DNA from 2 places in the Arthrobacter sp. NA-172 genome. Region 1 is predicted to be linked to the other one. Evidence: riboswitches for the same ligand, from Rfam matches in the RefSeq annotation. Region 1 holds a riboswitch; the other holds the start of a gene.

What was found. Region 1 has a riboswitch for cyclic di-AMP ahead of ACF0H6_RS17125 (M23 family metallopeptidase). Riboswitches for the same ligand answer to the same signal wherever they lie in the genome.
Region 2: it holds a riboswitch for cyclic di-AMP, as region 1 does, so the genes downstream of both, ACF0H6_RS15940 (hypothetical protein) here and ACF0H6_RS17125 (M23 family metallopeptidase) in region 1, are expected to answer to the same signal.

What each region holds. Positions count from the first base shown of each region.
Region 1 covers NZ_JBINOT010000003.1:648,023-658,365, forward strand. Annotated here, with positions in the region: gene ACF0H6_RS17100 (cold-shock protein) at 1-158, shown strand, start outside; gene ACF0H6_RS17105 (DUF3027 domain-containing protein) at 166-741, shown strand; gene ACF0H6_RS17110 (MFS transporter) at 786-2,087, shown strand; gene serC (phosphoserine transaminase) at 2,177-3,307, opposite strand; gene ACF0H6_RS17120 (metal-dependent transcriptional regulator) at 3,647-4,342, shown strand; cyclic di-AMP (ydaO/yuaA leader) riboswitch at 4,468-4,675, shown strand; gene ACF0H6_RS17125 (M23 family metallopeptidase) at 4,678-5,496, shown strand; cyclic di-AMP (ydaO/yuaA leader) riboswitch at 5,627-5,808, shown strand; partial or broken gene ACF0H6_RS17130 (NlpC/P60 family protein) at 5,814-6,594, shown strand; gene ACF0H6_RS17135 (HNH endonuclease) at 7,109-7,609, shown strand; gene ACF0H6_RS17140 (molybdenum cofactor guanylyltransferase) at 7,647-8,270, shown strand; gene ACF0H6_RS17145 (DUF6457 domain-containing protein) at 8,302-8,619, shown strand; gene ACF0H6_RS17150 (molybdopterin molybdotransferase MoeA) at 8,616-10,022, shown strand; gene ACF0H6_RS17155 (FdhF/YdeP family oxidoreductase) at 10,085-10,343, shown strand, end outside.
Region 2 covers NZ_JBINOT010000003.1:404,493-414,835, reverse strand. Annotated here, with positions in the region: gene ACF0H6_RS15955 (hypothetical protein) at 1-778, opposite strand, end outside; gene ACF0H6_RS15950 (response regulator transcription factor) at 1,116-1,856, shown strand; partial or broken gene ACF0H6_RS15945 (sensor histidine kinase) at 1,870-3,344, shown strand; cyclic di-AMP (ydaO/yuaA leader) riboswitch at 3,479-3,675, shown strand; gene ACF0H6_RS15940 (hypothetical protein) at 3,678-4,418, shown strand; gene ACF0H6_RS15935 (hypothetical protein) at 4,456-4,788, opposite strand; partial or broken gene ACF0H6_RS15930 (glycosyltransferase) at 4,690-6,037, shown strand; partial or broken gene ACF0H6_RS15925 (ArnT family glycosyltransferase) at 6,034-8,189, shown strand; gene ACF0H6_RS15920 (ArnT family glycosyltransferase) at 8,196-10,304, shown strand.

The sequences.
Region 1 (10,343 bases):
GCATGAACGCCCGTGAGCTCGCGCCAGTGGTGCAGGATCTCGTTTCCGTCCTCGACAACCTTTCGGGCACGTTGTCCGCCGGCAAGTACCCCGAGGGTGCCAAGGGGAAGGCCATCGCCGCAGCCCTCCGCAAGGTTGCCGACGAGCTGGAAGCCTAAAACTGCCATGACATCGGAATCCGCAGAAGCCGTTCCTGAAGTGGCCGGATTTGATGCCGTTGCTGGAGCGGCAGGAACGGCAAGAACGGCTGGCCCCGCTGAGCGGAAGCCGGCCGCGGCGAAACCTCGCACCGGCATCCCTGTGTGGCGGGTCGGCAAGCCGGATGCCTTCCTGGCGGCCGCCGTCGACGTCGCCCGCAATGCCGTGGAATCCATCGCAAATCCGGGTGAAGTAGGGCCGCCCATTGCTGCGCGCTCTGAAGGTGAACGCCTCGTCACGCACCTGTTCGAATCGCAACTCGCCGGTTACGGCGGTTGGCAGTGGTACGCCGTCGTGACCCGCAACTCGCGTTCAAAAGTTGTCACGGTCAGTGAGCTCGGCCTGCTGCCGTCGGAGGACTCGATCCTCGCGCCGGAATGGGTTCCTTGGGCAAAGCGCGTCCGTCCTGAGGACGAAGCGGCTGAGGAGCAGGGCGAGGACGCCCTTGCTGAAGGCAGCTCTGTTGATGGGGACAGCTCCGGCAATGGGGACAGCGACGCTGACGCCGAAGAAGCGGACGACGACGAAATCGAGGCTGACTAGCCGTTGAGGGACCCAGCGAGTCAATTCTTTGAAGGTGGAACCTAATGTCCACCTTCAAGTCGCTGGGTGTCCTTAACTACCGCATTTGGTTCCTCGGCGCCCTTGTTTCCAACATCGGCACGTGGATGCAGCGGACAGCTCAGGACTGGCTGGTTTTTGCCCATCTGAGCAACCACGATGCCGGCGCCATGGGCGTTACCTTGGCCCTCCAATTGGGTCCGCAGCTGTTCCTGGCCCCACTGGCCGGACTGCTCGCCGACCGCTACAGCCGGCGCAGGCTCTTGGTCATGACACAGTCGGCCATGGCTCTGCTGAGCGCTGGATTAGGAATCCTGGTGCTCAGCGGCGCCGCGCAGTTGTGGCATGTCTATGTATTCGCACTGTTGCTCGGCATTGTCTCGGCCCTTGACGCTCCCGTTCGCCAGACCTTCGTCTCGGAGCTGGTCACGGATGACTACCTCGCCAATGCCGTGGCCCTGAATAGCGCCTCCTTCAACGTGGCCCGCATGATCGGTCCGGCCGTGGCCGGCATTTTGACAGTTGCCGTGGGTCCGGGCTGGGTGTTCATGATCAACACCCTGACGTTCCTAGCGATGCTTGGCGCAATCCGGGCCATCCCCCTCGCAACCCTGCGCGTCCAGCCGCGGGCGGCCGCTGGCAAAGGCCGCATCCGTGAAGGACTCCGCTACGTGCGCAACCGGCCGGACATCATGGTGGTCCTGGTCGCGATCTTCATCATGGGCACCTTCGGCTTGAACTTCGTCCTCTTCATTGCGGCCATGGTCGGGACGGAATTCGGCATGGACGCGGGCGCCTTCGGGCTGCTCAACTCCATCATGGCAATCGGCTCGGTCGCGGGCGCGCTGCTGGCCGCCCGGCGTGGCCGGCCGCGGATGCGGCTCATCTTCGCGGCATCCGGCGGGTTCGGCATCGCGAGTGGCTGCGCTGCCTTGGCCCCGAATTACACCATGTTTGCCTTGGCCCTGATTCCGTGCGGGCTGTTCGCCTTGACCATGATCACGAGCGCCAACGGCTATGTGCAGTCAACAACGGAACCTGTCATGCGCGGCAGGGTCATGGCGCTCTACATGGCCATCTTCATGGGTGGAACCCCCATCGGGGCGCCCTTTGTCGGCTGGGTGTCCAACGTGGCCGGGCCCCGCTGGGCTGTCGGCGTCGCTGCAGCCGCCGGCGCCAGCACCGCCGTCGTCGGCATCATTTGGATCGTCCGCGCCCGGCAACTGAGGCTCCGCTTCGATCGAAGCGCCCGCGGATTGCGGTTCTTCCGTCTGGAGAGCCGGCCAGTCCAAGGCGGGGACGACGACGGCGACCCGCAGTTCACGTAACGGGCTGCGCCCTTCAATCGAACAGCGCCTATTAGCCAAAAGCGCCGGCGGGAAGGTTCCCGTCGGCGCTTCAGGCGTAGGTCGGCCCGTTACTTCTTCAGTTCGCCTACCACGAAGTCGATGCTGGCGAGCAGCGCCGAAACATCGTCCGGGTCGATGGCCACGAAGGTGGCGATGCGCAGTTGGTTGCGGCCCAGCTTGCGGTACGGCTCCGTGTCAACGATTCCGTTGGCGCGCAGCACCTTGGCGATGGCCGCGGCGTCGATCGAATCATCGAAGTCGATCGTGGCAATGACGTTGGAGCGGTCCTCGGCCTTGGCCACGAACGGGGTGGCGTACTCGGAGGCCTCGGCCCAGTTGTAGATGCGGCTCGCGGAGTCTCCCGTGCGTCCGGAAGCGAAGTCCAGGCCGCCATTGCTGTTGAGCCACTGAACCTGCGCGTCCAGAGTCACTAGAGTGGACAGGGACGGCGTGTTGTAGGTCTGGTTGAGCTTCGAGTTGTCGATGGCCGTCTGGAGATCCAGGAAATCGGGGATCCAGCGGCCACTTGCCTTGATGCGGGCGGCTCGCTCGAGGGCTGCGGGGGAGAAGAGGCCGAGCCACAGGCCGCCGTCGGAGGCGAAGTTCTTTTGCGGTGCGAAGTAGTACACGTCGGCTTCAGCAACATCGACATCCAGGCCGCCGGCTGCAGAGGTCGCGTCCACCAGGATCAGCGCGCCGTCGTCGCCGCCCTGGACCCGCTTGACCGGGGCGGCCACGCCCGTGGACGTTTCGTTCTGCGGCCATGCGTACACGTCCACGCCTGCCTCGGCCTGGGAAACCGGACGCGTTCCGGGTTCCGATTTGATGATGGACGAGGCCTCGAGGAAGGGGGCCTTGTTGGTGGCTGAGGCGAACTTGGAGCCGAACTCGCCAAAGGAGAGGTGCTGGGCCTTCTTTTCCACCAAGCCGAAGCTGGCGATGTCCCAGAACGCGGTGGAGCCGCCGACACCGAGAATCACCTCGTAGCCCTCGGGTGCACGGAAGAACTGGCTCAGGCCTTCGCGGACGGACCCCACCAGGTTCTTGACCGGTGCCTGGCGGTGAGAGGTACCGAGGATCGTTGCCGAGGCCGCGGAGAGGGCCTCGATCTGCTCCGGGCGGACCTTGGAGGGGCCGGCGCCGAAGCGGCCGTCCTTGGGCAGCAAATCGGCAGGGATAGTGATGCTGTTGTCGCTCACGGGATGCTCCAATGGTGAAGTAGCGGCCTAGATGGGTCGTGGCAGGTGGCAAGCTGCCCCCTTCGACTTCCCAATTCTGCCTGACCCTGCACGCCCGGGCAGAAACGAAGCTGTCATAGTCCACCACGTGGAAAGCAATTGTTTCGCCGGGCACAGGATGGCACGGCGTACCGGGCGCTCGACAGGCGCGGAAATTATCCGGAGTAATTCCAAATAAGCTAAGCTTGGAGCTGGCGCCCGGACCGGGACCGCCGGCGGTCCGGCCACCTGATCGACCACTAAGGCGGCTGCGGTACGGTAGAAAATACGCAAGATACTGTGCTCGAGGAGCTGAGCTGGATGACGGATCTGATCGATACCACTGAGATGTATCTTCGGACCATTTTGGAGCTTGAAGAAGAGAACATCGTGGCTCTTCGCGCACGCATCGCGGAGCGCCTGCGGCACTCCGGTCCCACCGTTTCGCAGACGATCGGACGGATGGAGCGTGACGGTCTGGTGATTGTGTCCAATGATCGGCACCTTGAGCTGACTGAAGCGGGCCGGAAACGCGCCACCGAGGTCATGCGCAAGCACCGGCTCGCCGAACGGCTCCTGGCGGACGTCATCGGCCTGGACTGGGCCTATGTCCACGATGAAGCGTGCCGCTGGGAGCATGTCATGAGTGAGCGCGTGGAACGGCGGATTTATGAGCTGCTGGACCACCCCACGGATTCGCCCTACGGCAACCCCATCCCCGGACTCGAAGCGCTGGGTGGAGCCGCGTCCCACGCCTTTACGGATGGCGTGGTCAACCTTCTTGACGCGATGAATGAATACTCACCTGAAAACCGGGTCACCGTCAGCCGTCTGGCTGAACCGATCCAGGTGGAACCGGAACTTCTGGTGCAGCTCGACGAGGGCGGAATCCGCCCCGGTGCCAGGGTTTCCCTGGAACGCGTAGGGGAGTACATCTCGGTTCGTGTGCCCAATATCGACGGCGCGCTGGAGCTGCCGCCTGAGGTTGCGTCGCACGTATTCGTCACGGTCGCCTAGCCGGCCCGGCGATGCGAGCGGCAAAGATAACGAAATTATTACCACGGGGCTTAATCCCCTAGAGTTAAATACCGGCGCCGATACCAAAGCGTTACCTGATCCGAAGCCGAGTTCTGCCAGTGGATCAGGTGGATTAGTCCATTCACTGGCAGAAGCGGAGGAACCACCATCGGCGGTCGAAAGACGGCCTTGGGGTGAAGTCCGCAGCGGAAGTGCAACCAGCGCAAGGCCCCTCCGGGTAGCTTGCGCTTCGCGCCCTTCGCGCGGACCGGGTCCACGATCTCTCTGGCCCGAATCCGACAGCTAACTTCGCAGGCTTGCCAGAGAGGAACACTTTGACCACGCAGAACACCAGGGGCCGCAGGCGCGCGTCCGGTCCTACTGCTGAGCTGCGGAGCACGCACGACGTTGCCCAGGGCCGGCCCCGCGATCCCCATCGCGAACTTCGCCGGCGCAAAGGTCCCTTGCGGCAGATGGCCGAATTCGCCGCCGCGAGCGGAGCAGGACAGAAGGCCGGAGTGGCCCTTGCTACTACGGGCCTCATCCTGACGGTCGCCATGCCGGGCACCGGCGCCATGACGGCCGCGGCCGAATCGAACCACGCCGCCTCGGCCGTGGGCACCCAGCCCGAGATTCCCGCCGCGGCAAGCGCCACGATCGACTTCAGCCGTGCTGCGGTCTCCACCACGGCGGATCCGGACACCAGGCTCAAGCAGCTCTTGAGCGCGCAGTCCGTCGGCACCATCAAGACGTCGTCCTCCAAGGGCGCCCTGGGGGCGCCGCTGGACACCCTGACCACGGCCTCGCCTTTCGGTTACCGGGTGAATCCCATCACGGGCGGTTTGGGGGAGTTCCACCGGGGCCAGGACTTCGTGGCCCAGTGCGGCACCCAGGTTCATGCGGCCGCGGCCGGCAAGGTCACTTTTGCCGGCTGGCATCCGTATGGCGGCGGAAACCGCATTGTGGTGGACCATGGCAACGGCCTGGAAACCACGTACAACCATTTGTCTTCGTTTAACGTCCAGGTGGGCCAAACGGTCAGCCGCGGCGATGTCATCGCATTGAGCGGCACCACCGGCGCCTCTACCGGCTGCCACCTCCACTTTGAAGTCATGGTCAACGGCGACGTCGTTGACCCTTTGGGCTGGCTGTAGCCAATCCGATGGAAGTCTCTCGCATGCTTGTCACACGCCGTGACCTGAATGTGACTTTTAGTTAAAACTCATGTACCGTCTTACACGCATCAACTTTTAGAGAGTTGTTGCACTCGGGTGGATTGCCTAGCTCTGCCACTGCCCGAGGTTCCGTTCGCAAAACATCGTCTGGCAGAGGCGGGGGACCCACTTTTGGTCATCTTCACCGATGGCCTTGGGGTTAAGTCGCACGACTTCCGAGAGGGAGAAGTGTGGCCGGATGACTCCCATCCGAATCCGACAGCTTACCTCGCGGGCATAGGGAGAGGCCTCTTAACGTGTCTTCACGCTCTACTGTCGCGCGCCACCGTGCCGCGGTCACCAAGACCAACTCACTTGCCGTTATCGCCAAGTCTGTCGGCAGCAACGCCGGTGGCGTAGGCCGTCAGGCAGCCGTCATCGCGGCTGCTTCCGGCCTGGTGCTCACTAGCGGTATCGCAGCCAACGCTGCAGAAACCAACGTCCCCCGCGAATCGACGTCGACCTCCGCCCTGGAAGTCCAGTCCATCGCCCAAGCCAGCATTTCGGCAGACTCCTCCGTGGCCATCAAATACGAGCGCCCCGCGGTCTCCACCGAAGCTGCTCCGGTGGTCGCGGCTCCGGTTGTCGCAGCTCCGGTTGCCACCCAGGAAGCTGCTCCGGCTCCGCAGGCTGCAACGGGTGCCGCTGCCGGCTCCTCAACGCTTTCTGTGACCGCTGCTGTTTCACCCGTCACCAAGGTTGCCAGCGGCAAGGGCGCAGCGATTGCTGCCGCAGCTTACGCCCAGCTTGGCGTTGCCCAGGATCTGCACCGCCCTGGCTTCGAACTCCCTGGCCGCTGTGGGCATCAACTTCCACGGCTGGCCGGCAGACTACCTCTCCCTCGGCCGTACGGTCAGCGCTGCTGAAGCTCAGCCTGGAGACTTGGTCTACTACCAGAACGGTGGCATGGGCAAGGCCCACATCGCCGTTTACGTCGGCAACGGCATGGCAGTCCACGGCGGCTGGAACGGTGGAACCACCGCCCTGTACAGCGTCAACATCGGCTCCGGCCCGGTCTTCATCCACGTTGGTGGCTAAATAGATTTGCCGGAACATCCCCGCTGGCTTTGGCCGCGGGGATGTTCTGTTTTAACCGGAGTGCGCCAAATCGACGCACCCAGTGCCTCGCGACGCGCAAAATACTTGCGGGGGCGCTAAATCCCTGTCGCCACTGGAATTCACGCGTCGAAATCCATTTGCCGTGTCGCTCAGCGCTTGCGCGGGGTTACAGGCCGGGTGGGAGCAGCAGCCATCCCAGGAACGCGTCCAATTCAGCCCTCCGGATCACGTCGGGGCGTTCACCCGACCGGGAAGCACGCTCCTCCCATACACACGTTTTGTCCTATAACCCGCAGATCCCTCTGGCCGTCGGAAGGTTCCCGCCACATGTCCGGCACATGAACTTTGCCCGACACAGCCACCGAACCGATGCACGGATTCGGTGATCTGGCATCCGCGTGTTTACTCTTATGGTGTCGATCCACAGCCCGTACATGCAGAGGGCAGCCGGCCCTCGCGCCCCTGACGGGTGCGGCCGTGAAGAGGTACGTGCATGCGCACACTCGTTCTGAATGCTGGATATGAACCGCTGGCGGTAGTAACCTTCCGCCGGGCGCTGGTCCTTGTGCTCACCGGAAAAGCGAGCGTAGTGGCCGAAGGCGACGAGCCTGTCGTCGGGCCACAGGAGATTCTCGGACGTCCCTCCGTGATTCTGCTCAATCGCTACATCCGGCCGAGATACAACACGATCACGGCGGTTACACGCCGCGGCGTTTTGCGCCGCGACGGTCATCGTTGCGCCTACTGCGGTAAAGCAGCCCACACCATTGACCACGTCCACCCCAAATCCAGGGGCGGCGCGGATTCCTGGGAAAACCTGGTAGCAGCGTGCCTGCGCTGCAACAACGCCAAGAGCAACCACACACCGGCCGAGATGGGCTGGAAACTGGGGTTCGTTCCTGCGGCGCCCACCGGGACTATCTGGCAGATCAAGGAGCTCGAGAAACCTGCGCCAGCATGGGATCCCTTCCTCCTGCCCGAATCGGCGGCTTGAACCGAAGCTGAGCCTGCTTCCCGGGTAATCTGGGCGGGTGGACTTTGATGCGGTGATCTTGGCGGGTGGTAAGTCCTCCCGCCTCGGAGGCGTGCCCAAAGCCCAGCTCAGGCACGGCGACGCCTCGCTCCTTCAGCGCGCCCTCGCCGCCGCGAACGGTGCCGGGAGTGTCGTCGTCGTCGGGCCGGATCCTGGAACATTGCCCGACGGCACGTTGACGGCCCGTGAGTCCCCGCCGTTCGCGGGACCCGCCGCGGCGATCGAAGCAGGACTCCTTGCCCTTGAATCCCACGCCCCCTCGACGGAGCCACCCAGGGAGAACCCCGCGCCTTGGGTACTAGTCATGGCCTGCGACATGCCCCTCGCCGGCGCCGCGGTTCCGGTTTTACTCAAGGAACTTGCCGGACACCCGGAGGCTGAAGGGGCCATGTCCGTCTCCGCCGATGGCCGGAAACAACCTTTACTCGGGATCTACCGATCTTCGGCGTTACAACGGGAAGTGCTGGCTTCGGCCCAACAGGGTGGCTTGGCCAACGCTTCAGTATTCCGCCTGCTTGCTAGGCTTGATCTGCTGGCCGTACCCGTCCCTGCCGGCTCCACCGATGACGTGGATACCTGGGACGATGCCGCGGCGCTTGGAGTGGACGGCGGCTTGCCGTGACAAAGGCTGTACCGGACTGTGGAGGCGGATCGTGAAGAGCCAGGAAGAAACGCTGGAGGAATGGTGCAGGAGCCTGCTGCAAGCGTATGAGCTTGAAGACGTCGAAATCGACATCAACAAGATCCTGTCCTTGGCGGGCGTCGCAGCCCATTCAGTGGTTAGGCCGGCAGCTCCCTTGACCACTTTTATTGCCGGTTTCGCAGCGGGACTCGCCGCAGGCTCGGGACAGGCGACTGAAACCGCCTCCATGGAGACCGCGATGGGACTGGCACGCACGCTCGCCAGTGACTATACGGACCCCGGAACCACGAACCCCGGAACCACGGACCCCGGAACCGACGCCGGATGACGGCTGCCCCTGAACAGCATGCCGTGACACCGGGTTCCGAGAGACCGGGTTCCGAGACGCCGCGTTCTGAGAAGCCGGGTTCCGAGAACGTTGAGCATGTTCCGCACGCCGACCACCTTTGGGCGGAGGCCCGGCAACTTGCCTTCGACTCCGCGACACCTATTCCTGCGGCGCCCGTGGCCCTGAAGGACGCCCTCGGCAGGGTCCTGGCCTTGGATGTCCACGCCTTGCAGGACCTCCCGCACTATGCCTCGTCTGCCATGGATGGCTGGGCCGTGAATAGCAGCGGACCGTGGATTTTGGCTGAGCCCGGCCACCGTTTGGCCCCGCACCAGGCGAGTCCGATCGTCACGGGTGGCCTGATTCCGCCCGGGGCCAAGGCGGTACTCCGGAGTGAAAGCGGTGCCTTGACCACCGACGAGGACGGTTTGCCGGTCCTCGCGCTTGGCGGGAACGCGAAGCCTGGGGAGCCGCGCAATGGACAACACATCCGCATCGCCGGAGAAGAAGCCAAAGAGGGCGAACTCCTGATCAAATCCGGCGTTCTCCTGAACCCGGCCCACCTCGCCCTCGCTGCCCTGGCTGGCCGAGATGAGCTGGAAGTCCTCGGCAAACCCCTCGTGAAGTTGCTCCTGACAGGCTCAGAAGTGGTGAGCGAAGGCGTCCCCGCGCCCGGGAGCGTGCGGGATACCTTCGGTCCCCAGCTTGGCGCCGTCGTCGAACTTCTCGGCGGAATCCGCGGCGAGCAAATCAAAGTGGGGGACTCCTACGAGGAATGGTTGACGGCCCTCGAGGAGGGCGAGTTGTCGCCTGAAACGCCACCGGCCGACGTCGTCATTACCACCGGGGGAACGGGCCGTTCAGGAACGGACCACTTCCGGCGGGCCATTGCGGAACTTGGCGGCCGCTTGCTGATTGATGGAATTGCGATGCGGCCGGGGCATCCCGCCGTTCTCGCTGAGCTGCCGGACGGGCGCTTTGTGCTGGGGCTTCCCGGGAATCCGCTGGCGGCCATGATGGTCCTTTTCACGATCGGCACGCCGTTGCTCGCGGGGCTGGGACACGGCAAGCTGCCCGCGGTGGGAGAAGTGCCTTGCGGCGCAATGCTCGACGCCGACCCCGGACGCACCCGCTTGCTTCCGTTCAGGTTCGTGTACGGCTTGGCATCGCCGACACAACATGCGGGGCCAGGGATGATGCGCGGCCTCGCCAGCGCGGACGGAGTCATGGTGGTACCGCCCCACGGCGTCCAAATGGGCGAGGCTGTGCCTGCTTTCCCGTTGCCGTGGGGGCCGCCGCTTCCCCGGCCGAAGCCCACGCAGGACAAGGCGAAGAAACCTCCCGCCAAGCCCGCCCGCAAGGTTTCGTCAGAACCTGTGGACTGGAGCGCCCTGACCGGCTGAGGACTTCCGGCTCCGAATGGACGCGGGTGGATTAGCGGGTCAGGCCTTGCAATGATGGGGTAATGAACAGGCATGCTCCCGAGCAGGACATCAATGAAGATGACCTCCAGATTCACCCGCCCAAGCGCTCCGCCGCCGGCGTCAAGGCAGTCACTGTGGCATTGGAGCGGGGCTGGTCCCAGGCCGGTGTGAGCCGGACCGTCAAGTCCATGCTCCGCGTCAACCAGCACCACGGCTTCGACTGTCCAGGATGCGCGTGGCCTGAGTCCATCACGGGTAAGCGCAGTCCCGCAGAGTTCTGCGAAAATGGGGCTAAAGCCA
Region 2 (10,343 bases), 240 kb from region 1:
CCTTGAGCGCCGTAACCCTCACGCTTGAGCCTGCTTTCACATCAGCGAGTGTCAGGGTGGTACCGCTGGAGCTGCTCCCCCGCTGCCTCAGGCCCTGTGCCACCACGACGTCCGATCCAAGGACGTAGGTTTGAGTGAACCCGTCCTCGCTCTTGACGGTCATGGAACTCGCGGAGATGTCAGTAACCGTACCTAGTTGGCCCGCCATGGTGACGTAGCTGCCGTTCTGGAGAACCACGTATTCCGAGTGGACCGCTGCGTTGAGGCCGCCCATGCCGACGCCGAGCCCGCCCGGACCCGCGTTCGTGCCGCCCGGACCACCGAATCCACCCTGGCCGTTAGAGCCGGCCTGGCCGCCCGCGCCCGGACCCTGAGCATTGGTAGTGGTGGCCGCAGTCCCGTTTCCCGCCGCATAGGCACCGGCTCCGGCCGCCGCGGCGACCACCACAGCGGCACCTCCGACAAGGAGGCTCTTCTTCAGGGTCCAATTCTTGAAGAACGAGGGACGGTCCTGCCCGGCGGCATATTGCTGCGGCGCACCCCAACCAGCGCCAGGCTGCTGACCCATAGGCTGCTGACCCATAGGCTGCTGCGGCGCACCCCAACCAGCGGCAGGCTGCCCCGGCTGCTCGCCGGCAGGCTGGCCAGCGGCAGGCTCGGCCATGGGTGCCTGCTCGGCTACCGGCTGCCCAGCCTCATCGAGCGGACGGATCACCGGCTGCGGGTGCCGATTCTCCGGCTCGGAACCAGGTACGGAGGGGTTGTTTTGCTGATCCATGGTGTTCTCCATCGGAAATCGAGACTGTTTGGTCGTGATTGCTCTTGTCCCAAACAGCGTCAGCCGCTTTGCTGTGCGTTGCCTGTGTCAACCTGCAGGCCTTCCTGTGACCTAAGCGCACGTTGAGGTGGATTCTGCTGGATCATCCAAGGCAAACGCGCGGCGACGCCCGTAATCATGCGGATCGCCCCGCTGGACTGAGGAATGATCCAGCAGAATCCCACGCCGCTCCTCCCCGAACCGGCACAACCTCCGGACAGGTGGCTAGGCTGAGACTCACAGCGTGCTCACAGCATCGGCTAAGCACCGGCAAACCGGCAGACTGGAGAGTTGTCCCATGGCATCCTCGCACTCCATGACCAACAACCTTCCGCAGCTCACCCACCCGGACGGATCACCTATCCGCGCCCTTGTAGTGGACGACGAGCCCAGCCTCGCCGAACTCATGAGCATGGGCCTCCGCATGGCGGGCTGGTCCGTAGCTGTGGCGGGCGACGGACCCGCTGCGGTAAAGCTCGCCAAGGACTTCCGGCCCGATGTCCTGGTGCTGGACGTCATGCTTCCAGGGTTCGACGGCGTTGAACTCTTGGGCAGGATCCGCGCCTTTGCGCCTGAGGTACCCGCGCTCTTCCTCACCGCGAAGGACGACGTGCAGGACCGCATCGTGGGTTTGGCCGCCGGCGGGGACGACTACGTCACCAAGCCATTCAGCATGGAAGAAGTCCTGTTGCGCCTGCATCGCCTGGTCCAGCGCTCAGGCGTGGCCGCGATGGACACGGCCGAGCTGGTGGTGGGCGACCTGACTCTGAACGTCGACACCCGCGAAGTCTCTCGCGGAGGCGAAGAAATCCAGCTCACGGCAACCCAGTTCGAGCTCCTGCGCTACCTGATGGAAAACCCCAAGCGCGTGGTCAGCAAGGCCCAGATCCTGGACCGCGTGTGGGACTACGATTTTGGCGGCCAAGCCAACATCGTGGAGCTCTACATCTCCTACCTGCGCAAGAAGATCGAAGCCAATCACCTGCCGATGATCCATACCGTGCGCGGAGCCGGTTACGTCATCAAGCCTGCCGAATAGCCGGGGCGCAGTCATGTCCGCGCTCTCGGGTATCCCCCGCCAGACCGACCATCACTGGTTCAACCCTTCAACCTGGCACTTGCGCACGCGCCTGATCCTGGTCTCCATGGGACTTCCTGGTGGCCATCTGCGGGGCGGTTGGCGTGGTCAGCTACGCCTCCATGGACGTGTTCCTCACGAAGCAGCTCGACGATCAATTGATGCAGGCCTCGCATGGCCGCCCGCCCGTAGGCGATCCCAATGGACGGCCGGATCCGTTGGATGCCCGCGGTCAAAGCGTCGGCACCCTGAATGCGCGTATCCTCGGCGGGCAAGTAAGCAGCAACGATGGATTCTTGTCCTCCGACGCCACCCGCAAGCCCCTTTCGTCCAGCGACGCCGGCATCCTGTTGACGCTGCCCCAAGACGGGCATCCGGTTGATCGGACCCTCTCGAACGGCGGCTACCGGCTGGTGGCCACCAAGACCCCCTACGGCGACGTCATCATCACCGGCCTGCCTCTCGCAACGAAGGAGAACACCGAGGCCTCGCTCGTATGGACCATGGTGCTGGTTTCCTTGGGCGGGCTGGTGCTGATTGGACTCGCGGGAACTGTGCTGATCCGCCGCACCATGCGTCCCCTTGAGGAACTCTCCGACGTCGCCACGAAAGTGTCGAAGCTTCCGCTCGACGCCGGCGAAGTGGCACTCGCGGTGCGCGTTCCGCCGTCGGCGTCCCATCCGGGCACCGAGGTGGGAAGCGTCGGCCATGCTCTGAACCTCATGCTGGACAACGTCTCCAGCGCTTTGGAGGCACGCCAGCAGAGCGAAACCAAGGTACGACAATTCGTGGCCGACGCCTCGCACGAGCTGCGCACTCCGCTGACCGCCATCCGTGGCTACACCGAACTGCTGCGCATGACCGAAACGTTCACGGAAGACGGCCGGAAGTCGCTGGGCCGGGTTCAGAGCCAGTCCGAACGCATGACCACCCTCGTGGAAGACCTCCTTCTGTTGGCCCGGCTGGACGAGGGCAAAGCGCCCGTGTTCGGCGATGTGGACCTCACACAGTTGGTGATCGAAACCGTCAGCGATGAGAAAGTCATGGCACCCGAACACGTCTGGCAGCTCCGGCTTCCGGACGAGCCCCTCACGGTCCGCGGCGACACCACCCAGCTTCACCAGGTCTTGGCCAATCTGCTCTCCAACGCCCGCAAACACACGGAGGCCGGAACCACTGTGGTCACTGGAGTCATGCGCTCGGCCGATGGGAGCGCCGTAGTCACCGTGACGGACAACGGCCCGGGGATTGCGCCTGATTTCCAAGGCAGGATCTTCTCGCGCTTTGCCCGTGCCGACGCCGCCCGCTCCGGTTCCGAGGGAACATCCGGGCTGGGTCTGTCGATTGTGGAATCCATCGTCCAGGCCCACGGCGGCACCGTTGAAGTGGTCTCGCGGACCAGGCCGGACGGAGTTCGCCGTACGGCTTCCTGCACTCGGAGCCGCTTAGACGGATAAGCTACGAGGGCGGTGCGCGGCAAGCGCAAGTCGGCACACCGCCGTCGTGATCTCCGTTACTCAAATGTGACTTAAGCGAAAACCTCCTGTACCGTCGAATGGGTGCGCAGGATCATTCCGGCCACCTCCGGGTAGACGCCGAGCTCTGCCACTCCCCGGTGCCCAACACTCTAGGCAGAGACGGGGGACCCAGGTCTCCGGGCAAGCGCTCATGTTGAGCCGGCCCTAGGGGTGAAGCCGCAGCGCCACGATTCTCCGTGGCCACGGCCGGATGACCTCATCCGAATCCGACAGCTAACTCCGCAGGCGTTGAGAGGCAATCACCATGTCTGGTTCCAAGAATCAGTCGCGCTCTGTTGCGCGCCACCGCGGCGAACCTGCCCGGAAGAATAAGTCACGTTCCGCCCTGACACGGGCTGCCGCAAACCTCGGCACCACCCAACGCATGGCCGTTGTTGCCGGCGTTGTTGCTGTGTTCCTCGGCGCCGGGGCAGCCACCCATGCTGCCGGTCAAGCCATCAATGCCCAGGACATGAGCCGCACGTCCGATTCCGGTGCAGTTGCTCAGCAGAGTGCCGCCCCTTCCGCCGCGGCCACACCGTCGGCGAGCGCGAGCGCCAGTGCCACCCCGAGCGCCACGCCGACTCCGAGCCAGACGGCCACCCCCGCTCCAGCCGCCGTCGCGGCCCAGGCTGCCGCGCCCGTCGCGCCCGTCGCGCCCCCCGCTCCAGCGGCACCGGCCGCACCGGTCGCAGTCGATGATCCCTCCGGCGCCCAGGCCTACGCCGCCAGCATTCTTTCCTCCTACGGTTGGGGTCAGGGCGAGATGTCCGCCCTGACAACCTTGTGGAACAAGGAATCGGATTGGCGCACCACTGCCACCAATGCTTCCAGCGGCGCCTACGGCATTAGCCAGTCGCTGCCGGCCGAAAAGATGGCGTCCGAAGGGGCCGACTGGCAGACCAACTACAAGACTCAGATCCGCTGGGGCCTGAACTACATCAAGGAACGCTACGGATCTCCGTCCGCTGCGTGGTCCTTCCATTTGTCCCACAACTGGTACTAAGCCAAAAACCGCACAAAATACGTCGAGGTCCGTCCTTTCAAGGGCGGACCTCGACGTATTGTGGCCACTCAGTGATTCGCGACGGCGGCCGCACATCCACAGCCAGGTCACAGGTTCCGCCTAAAGCCTTCATATTCGCCAAGGCCACTCTGGATACATGACGCTCATCGAATCCACCTCCGGAACCCTGAAGGACCCCGCGGTGGTGCCGCCGGGCCTTACTACTCATCCCGCGATCCCCCTTCAGCGCAGCAGCGTGCGGCGCGCCCCCGTGGACACCCGCACCACCGTCCCGGTTCTCGATGTCACCATCCCCGTCTTCAACGAGGAACGCGACCTCGAAGAGTGCCTGCGCAGGCTTCACGGCCACTTGCGTGACTCCTTTCCGCACGGCTTTCGCATCACGGTGGCGGACAACGCCAGCACAGACGGCACTTTGAAAATTGCCGAACGAGTGGCCAGGGAATTGCCCGAGCTCGTGGTGGTCCACCTGGAGGAAAAAGGACGCGGGAACGCCCTCCGCAAAGTGTGGCTCGCCTCGCCGTCGCCGGTTCTGGCCTACATGGACGTGGACCTGTCCACGGATCTCGCCGCACTGGCGCCACTCTTGGCCCCGCTGATCTCGGGCCATTCGGACCTTGCCATCGGCACGCGGCTCACGCGCAACTCGCGGGTTGTGCGAGGCCCCAAGCGCGAATTCATTTCACGCAGTTACAACCTGATGCTGCACTCGTTCATGGGTGCACGTTTCAGTGACGCCCAGTGCGGGTTCAAGGCAATCCGGGCCGACGTGGCCCAGCAGATCCTCCCCTACACCATGGACAACTCGTGGTTCTTCGACACGGAGCTTCCTGGTCCTCGCCGAGCGCTGCGGCCTGCGGGTCCACGAAGTACCCGTGGACTGGATCGACGATCCCGATTCCAGCGTCGACGTGGTCCGCACCGCGCTGGCCGACATGCGTGGCATGGCCCGGCTCACCCGGGATCTGGTCTCCGGCCGCATCCCCATCCCGGAGCTGCGCGCCGCGCTCGCCAGGGGCCCGCTCCCGGCGTCGTCCCGCACCGCCGAACAGAGCCGGGGCAGCAGCCTCTTCGGGCAACTGGTCCGGTTCGCAGCGATCGGTGCCGCGTCAACCCTTGCGTATGTGCTGATCTTCCTGTTGTGCCGCGGCTTCATGGACCCGCAGTTAGCCAATTTCCTGGCGCTGCTCGTCACGGCCATCGCCAACACGGGCGCCAACAGGCGCTTCACGTTCGGCATCCAGGGCGGCAACCCTGTCAGGCACCACTTCGAGGGGCTGATCGTCTTCGGTATCGGCCTCGCGCTCACCTCCGGGGCCCTCTCCTTGGTGCATAGTACGACGACGCCGGACCGCTGGGGTGAACTCCTCACGGTGGTCGGAGCGAACCTCGCCGCCACTGCGATCCGCTTCCTCTTATTCCGCCTGTGGGTCTTCCGCCAGCCGACGGCGCAACTTCCACAAACGGGGCAGCTCTCACAAACGGCGCAGCGCCCACAAACGGCGCAGCCAATACAGCAGGCGCAGCCCTCCCAGGCAGAACAGCCGACTGAACCCATCGCAGAAGCCAGCACGCTCACAGAAACGGCAGCATCATGACCTCCACGATCTCTCCCGCGAGCGCAGAAACGGCCGGAACCGACGTTGCCGAGGCGGCCAACGGCCGCCGCTCAACCGGCCCCTCGACTCCCGGCACCACCGGACCCACTCCCCGATGGACCCGATACGCCTTTGGCCACCAGCCCCGCTGGGTACGGCCGTCCGCCGCCGGACTCCTCGTGGCCACCGCGTTCCTGTACCTCTGGAACCTCGCGGCCACCGGCTATGGAAACTCCTTCTACGCCGCAGCCATCCAGGCTGGCACCAAAGACTGGACGGCCTTGCTGTTCGGCTCGCTCGACGCCGGCAATGCCATCACCGTGGACAAGCCGCCGGCGTCGCTATGGATCCCCGCCCTGGTAGGCCGGATCTTCGGTTTCTCGCCGTTGAGCATGCTCGTACCCGAGGCGCTCATGGGCGTGGCCGCCGTCGGCCTCCTGTATTTGACGGTCAAGCGGGTGTCCGGTCCCGGAGCAGGCTTGATGGCCGGCGGCGCGCTGGCGCTGACCCCGGTGGCAGCCCTTATGTTCCGCTTCAACAATCCCGACGCCATGCTCACCTTGTGCTTGGTACTGGCGGCCTACTTCACTACCCGCGCGATCGAACGTGCAGGCTGGAAGTGGCTCGCAGCGGCGGGCGCCGTGGTGGGCCTCGCGTTCCTGAGCAAAATGCTGCAGGGTTTCCTGATTGTTCCGGGCCTTGGACTCGCCTACCTCTGGGCCGCGCCCACCACGCTGCGGCGGAGATTGCTGCACCTGCTCGGCGCAGTGGCCGGCATCGCAGTGATCGCGGGCAGCTACATCGTTCTTTTCCAGCTGACTCCCGTCTCGGCACGCCCTTACATGGCAGGCTCAACCACCAACAGCTTCCTTGAACTGACCTTTGGTTACAACGGGCTGTCCCGTATCACCGGCTCCGGCGGAGGCATGCCCGGTGGAGGAGGCGCTGGCGGCCCCGCCGGCGGCTTCGGTGGTGGCGGTGCGGGTGGCGGCAACACCGGCTTCGGTGGAACTGCCGGGATCACCCGAATGTTCGGGACGAGCTTCGGCGGTGAGGTCTCCTGGCTTCTGCCCACCGCACTGATCCTGCTTGTGGCCGGCCTGTGGTTCACCCGCAGGGAAGTCCGTGCTTCCCGCACCCGGGCCTCACTCATCTTGTGGGGTGGCTGGCTTCTGATCACCGCGGGGGTCTTCAGCTTCATGAGCGGCACTGTCCACCCGTACTACGCGGTAGCACTCGCTCCGGCCATCGCCGCTTTGGTGGGAATCGGCAGCGTGGAGCTCTGGCGTGGCCGCGGATATCTGCCCGCCAGGGATCGTCCTGGCAATAGTGGTCCTCGGCAGTTCCATCTGGTCCGCAGTTCTCCTGGGCCGCGACGCTTCATGGCTTCCGTGGCTTCGCATCGTGATCGTCATCCTCGGTGTGGTGGCGGCAGTGGCGATCCTGCTTCGCCTCGACTCCCTGCGCCCCACCCAGAATTCGGCCGGCCAGAATTCGGCTGCCCAGAATTCGACTGGCCAGAACCCCGCCGGCAGGTTCCGAAGCGCAGCGGCCGCCGCCGTCGTCGTCGTTTCCCTTCTGGCTGGCGGTCTCGGTACCGCAGCGTGGACCATCGCGACGGCGGCTACCGCCCACTCCGGTTCCATCCCGACGTCGGGTCCCGCCAGCGCCGCCTCGGGCGGCTTCGGAAACCGTGCCGGCGGGTTCGGCGCGCCGGGTCAGACAGGCGCACCGGGTCAGACAGGCGCAGCCGGTCAAACGGGCGCGCCCGGTGCCGGCGGCCAGGCCGCAGGGGGCCCCGGCTCCGAAGGAACGGCCGACTCCTCATTGACCGCATTGCTTACCTCAACCACCACCAAGTGGTCCGCGGCTGTTTCGGGGGCTACCCAGGCTGCCAGCCTCGAGCTCGCCACGAACACCAACGTGATCGCACTCGGTGGCTGGAACGGTGGCGATCCCTACCCCACGCTGGCAGAATTCCAGGACATGGTGTCCAAGGGCCAGATCAGCTACTACATCGCAGGCGGCGGCATGGGGGGCGGCGGTGGATTCGGAGGCCAAAGCGGCAGCTCCGAGGTGGCAAGCCTAGGTCCAGGCCAACTTCCAAGCCCAGACGGTTGGCAGCTCCACCGTCTACAAGCTGACAAAGTAGGGTCCGATGACTACTTCCGCTTCCACAGACACCGGTTCCAAGCCGGCGCAACCGGCTCCGCCGTCGGCGTTGGTAGATCCGGCACATCCCGAAGGGGACGCCCCGCGGAACCGGGGCCGGAACCGGGGCCGCGTCCGCCCCGGTTCCACGCGAAGCGGTACCGTCCGCGCCCATGACCCGCATGGTCTCCGGCACCGGCTGGAACTCGCGGGCGTACTCATCGCGACCGCGGTCTTGTATCTCTGGAACCTCGGCGCTTCCGGCTGGGCCAACCCGTTCTATTCCGCGGCAGCCCAAGCCGGTTCTCAGGACTGGACCGCCTGGTTCTTCGGATCGTCCGACGCCGCCAACTCCATCACGGTGGACAAGCCGCCGGCGTCGCTCTGGATCATGGACCTCTCGGTGCGGATCTTCGGGCTCAGCTCTTGGAGCATCCTGGTTCCCGAGGCCCTCATGGGAGTCGCCACGGCATGGATCCTGTACTTGGCGGTCCGGCGAGCCGCGGCCCCGGCCACAGGCGATCCGCGGCTCGCCCACCGGGCCGGGCTGCTGGCCGCCGCTGTCTTGGCCATCACCCCGGTGGCCACGCTCATCTTCCGGTTCAATAATCCGGACGCGCTGCTGGTGCTGCTCATGACCGCCGCAGGCTACGCCACGCTCAGGTCCATCCAAGACAACAAGCTGCGGTGGCTCCTCCTGGCTGGGGTATTCCTGGGCTTCGGATTCCTCACCAAGCAGCTCCAAGTACTGCTGGTGGTACCCGGGTTTGCGGTGGCCTACGTGGTTGCCGCGCAGGGCGGAGTGGGCCGTCGCCTCCTCCGCTTGCTCGGCGCCGGCGCAGCGATGGTGGTCGCGGCCGGTTGGTGGCTCGCCGTCGTCGAACTCATCCCGGCGAACATGCGGCCGTACATCGGCGGTTCCCAGAACAACTCGATCCTGGAACTGACGCTTGGCTACAACGGCCTTGGCCGGCTCAGTGGCCAAGAGACCGGCAGCGTCGGGGGCGGGAACGGCTGGGGGGTTCCCGGTCTCTTCCGGATGTTCAACAGCGAGTTCGGCGGCCAGATCGCATGGTTGCTGCCGTCCGTGTTGGTTCTTGGAGCGGGACTGCTGTGGCTGGGCCGGCGTGCCCCGCGCACGGATCCCGTCCGCGCCTCGGTGATCGTGTGGGGCGGGTGGGTGCTGGTCACCGGGCTTGTCTTCAGCTTCATGGCAGGCATCATCCACCCCTACTACGCAGTAGCGCTGGCTCCTGGGATCGCCGGACTTGCTGGCTTGGGCGGGGTGCTTCTGTGGCAACACCGCGCGCAGCTTGTCGCCGCGATAATGCTCGCCGTGGCAGTGGCCGCAGCCGGACTCACGGCGTTCGATCTCCTGGGCAGCACCGCCGCGTATGGTCCGTGGCTGCGCTGGCTGGTCCTGATGGGCGCCCTCGCAGCCGCAGCCGGCCTGCTGCCCGCGGGACGCTTCACCTCCCATATCCTTCAGCGCACGACGGCGGTGCTCGCCCTGACGGCGTCCCTTGCCGGTCCGCTGGCGTACTCCCTCTCTACCGCATCCGTGGCGCACAGCGGCGCGATCCCCAGCGCCGGTCCAACGACTACGTTCGGCGGTTTCGGTGGTGGTTTCGGCGGCCGGAACGGCTTCGGACAAGCCGGCCAGAACAACACAGGCCAAAACAACACTCCCCCGCAAGCTCTCCAGCAGCCGAGCACGCAGGGCGGCGCCTTTGGCGGTAACCGCCAAGGTGGGGGCATGGGCGGACTGCTCGGTGCCACCACGCCGTCGTCGGAATTGGTTACCGCGCTGAAAACCGGAGCGTCGAAGTACACCTGGGCGGCCGCCGTCGTAGGTTCCAACAACGCCGCCGGCTACCAACTGGCCACCGAACTGCCCGTCATGGCAGTGGGCGGCTTCAACGGCACGGACCCGTCCCCCACGCTCCAGCAGTTCCAGCAACTCGTGGCACATGGCAAGATCCACTACTTCATCGCCAGCGGGATGATGCAGGGCAGCAGTGGATCGGATGCTCCGGCCCAGATCGCACAATGGGTGGCTGCGAATTACCCGGCGCAGACCATCGGCGGAACCACGGTGTACGCACTGGCGGGCTGAGCGGGCTGAGCGGGCTGAGCGGGCTGAGCGGGCTGAGCG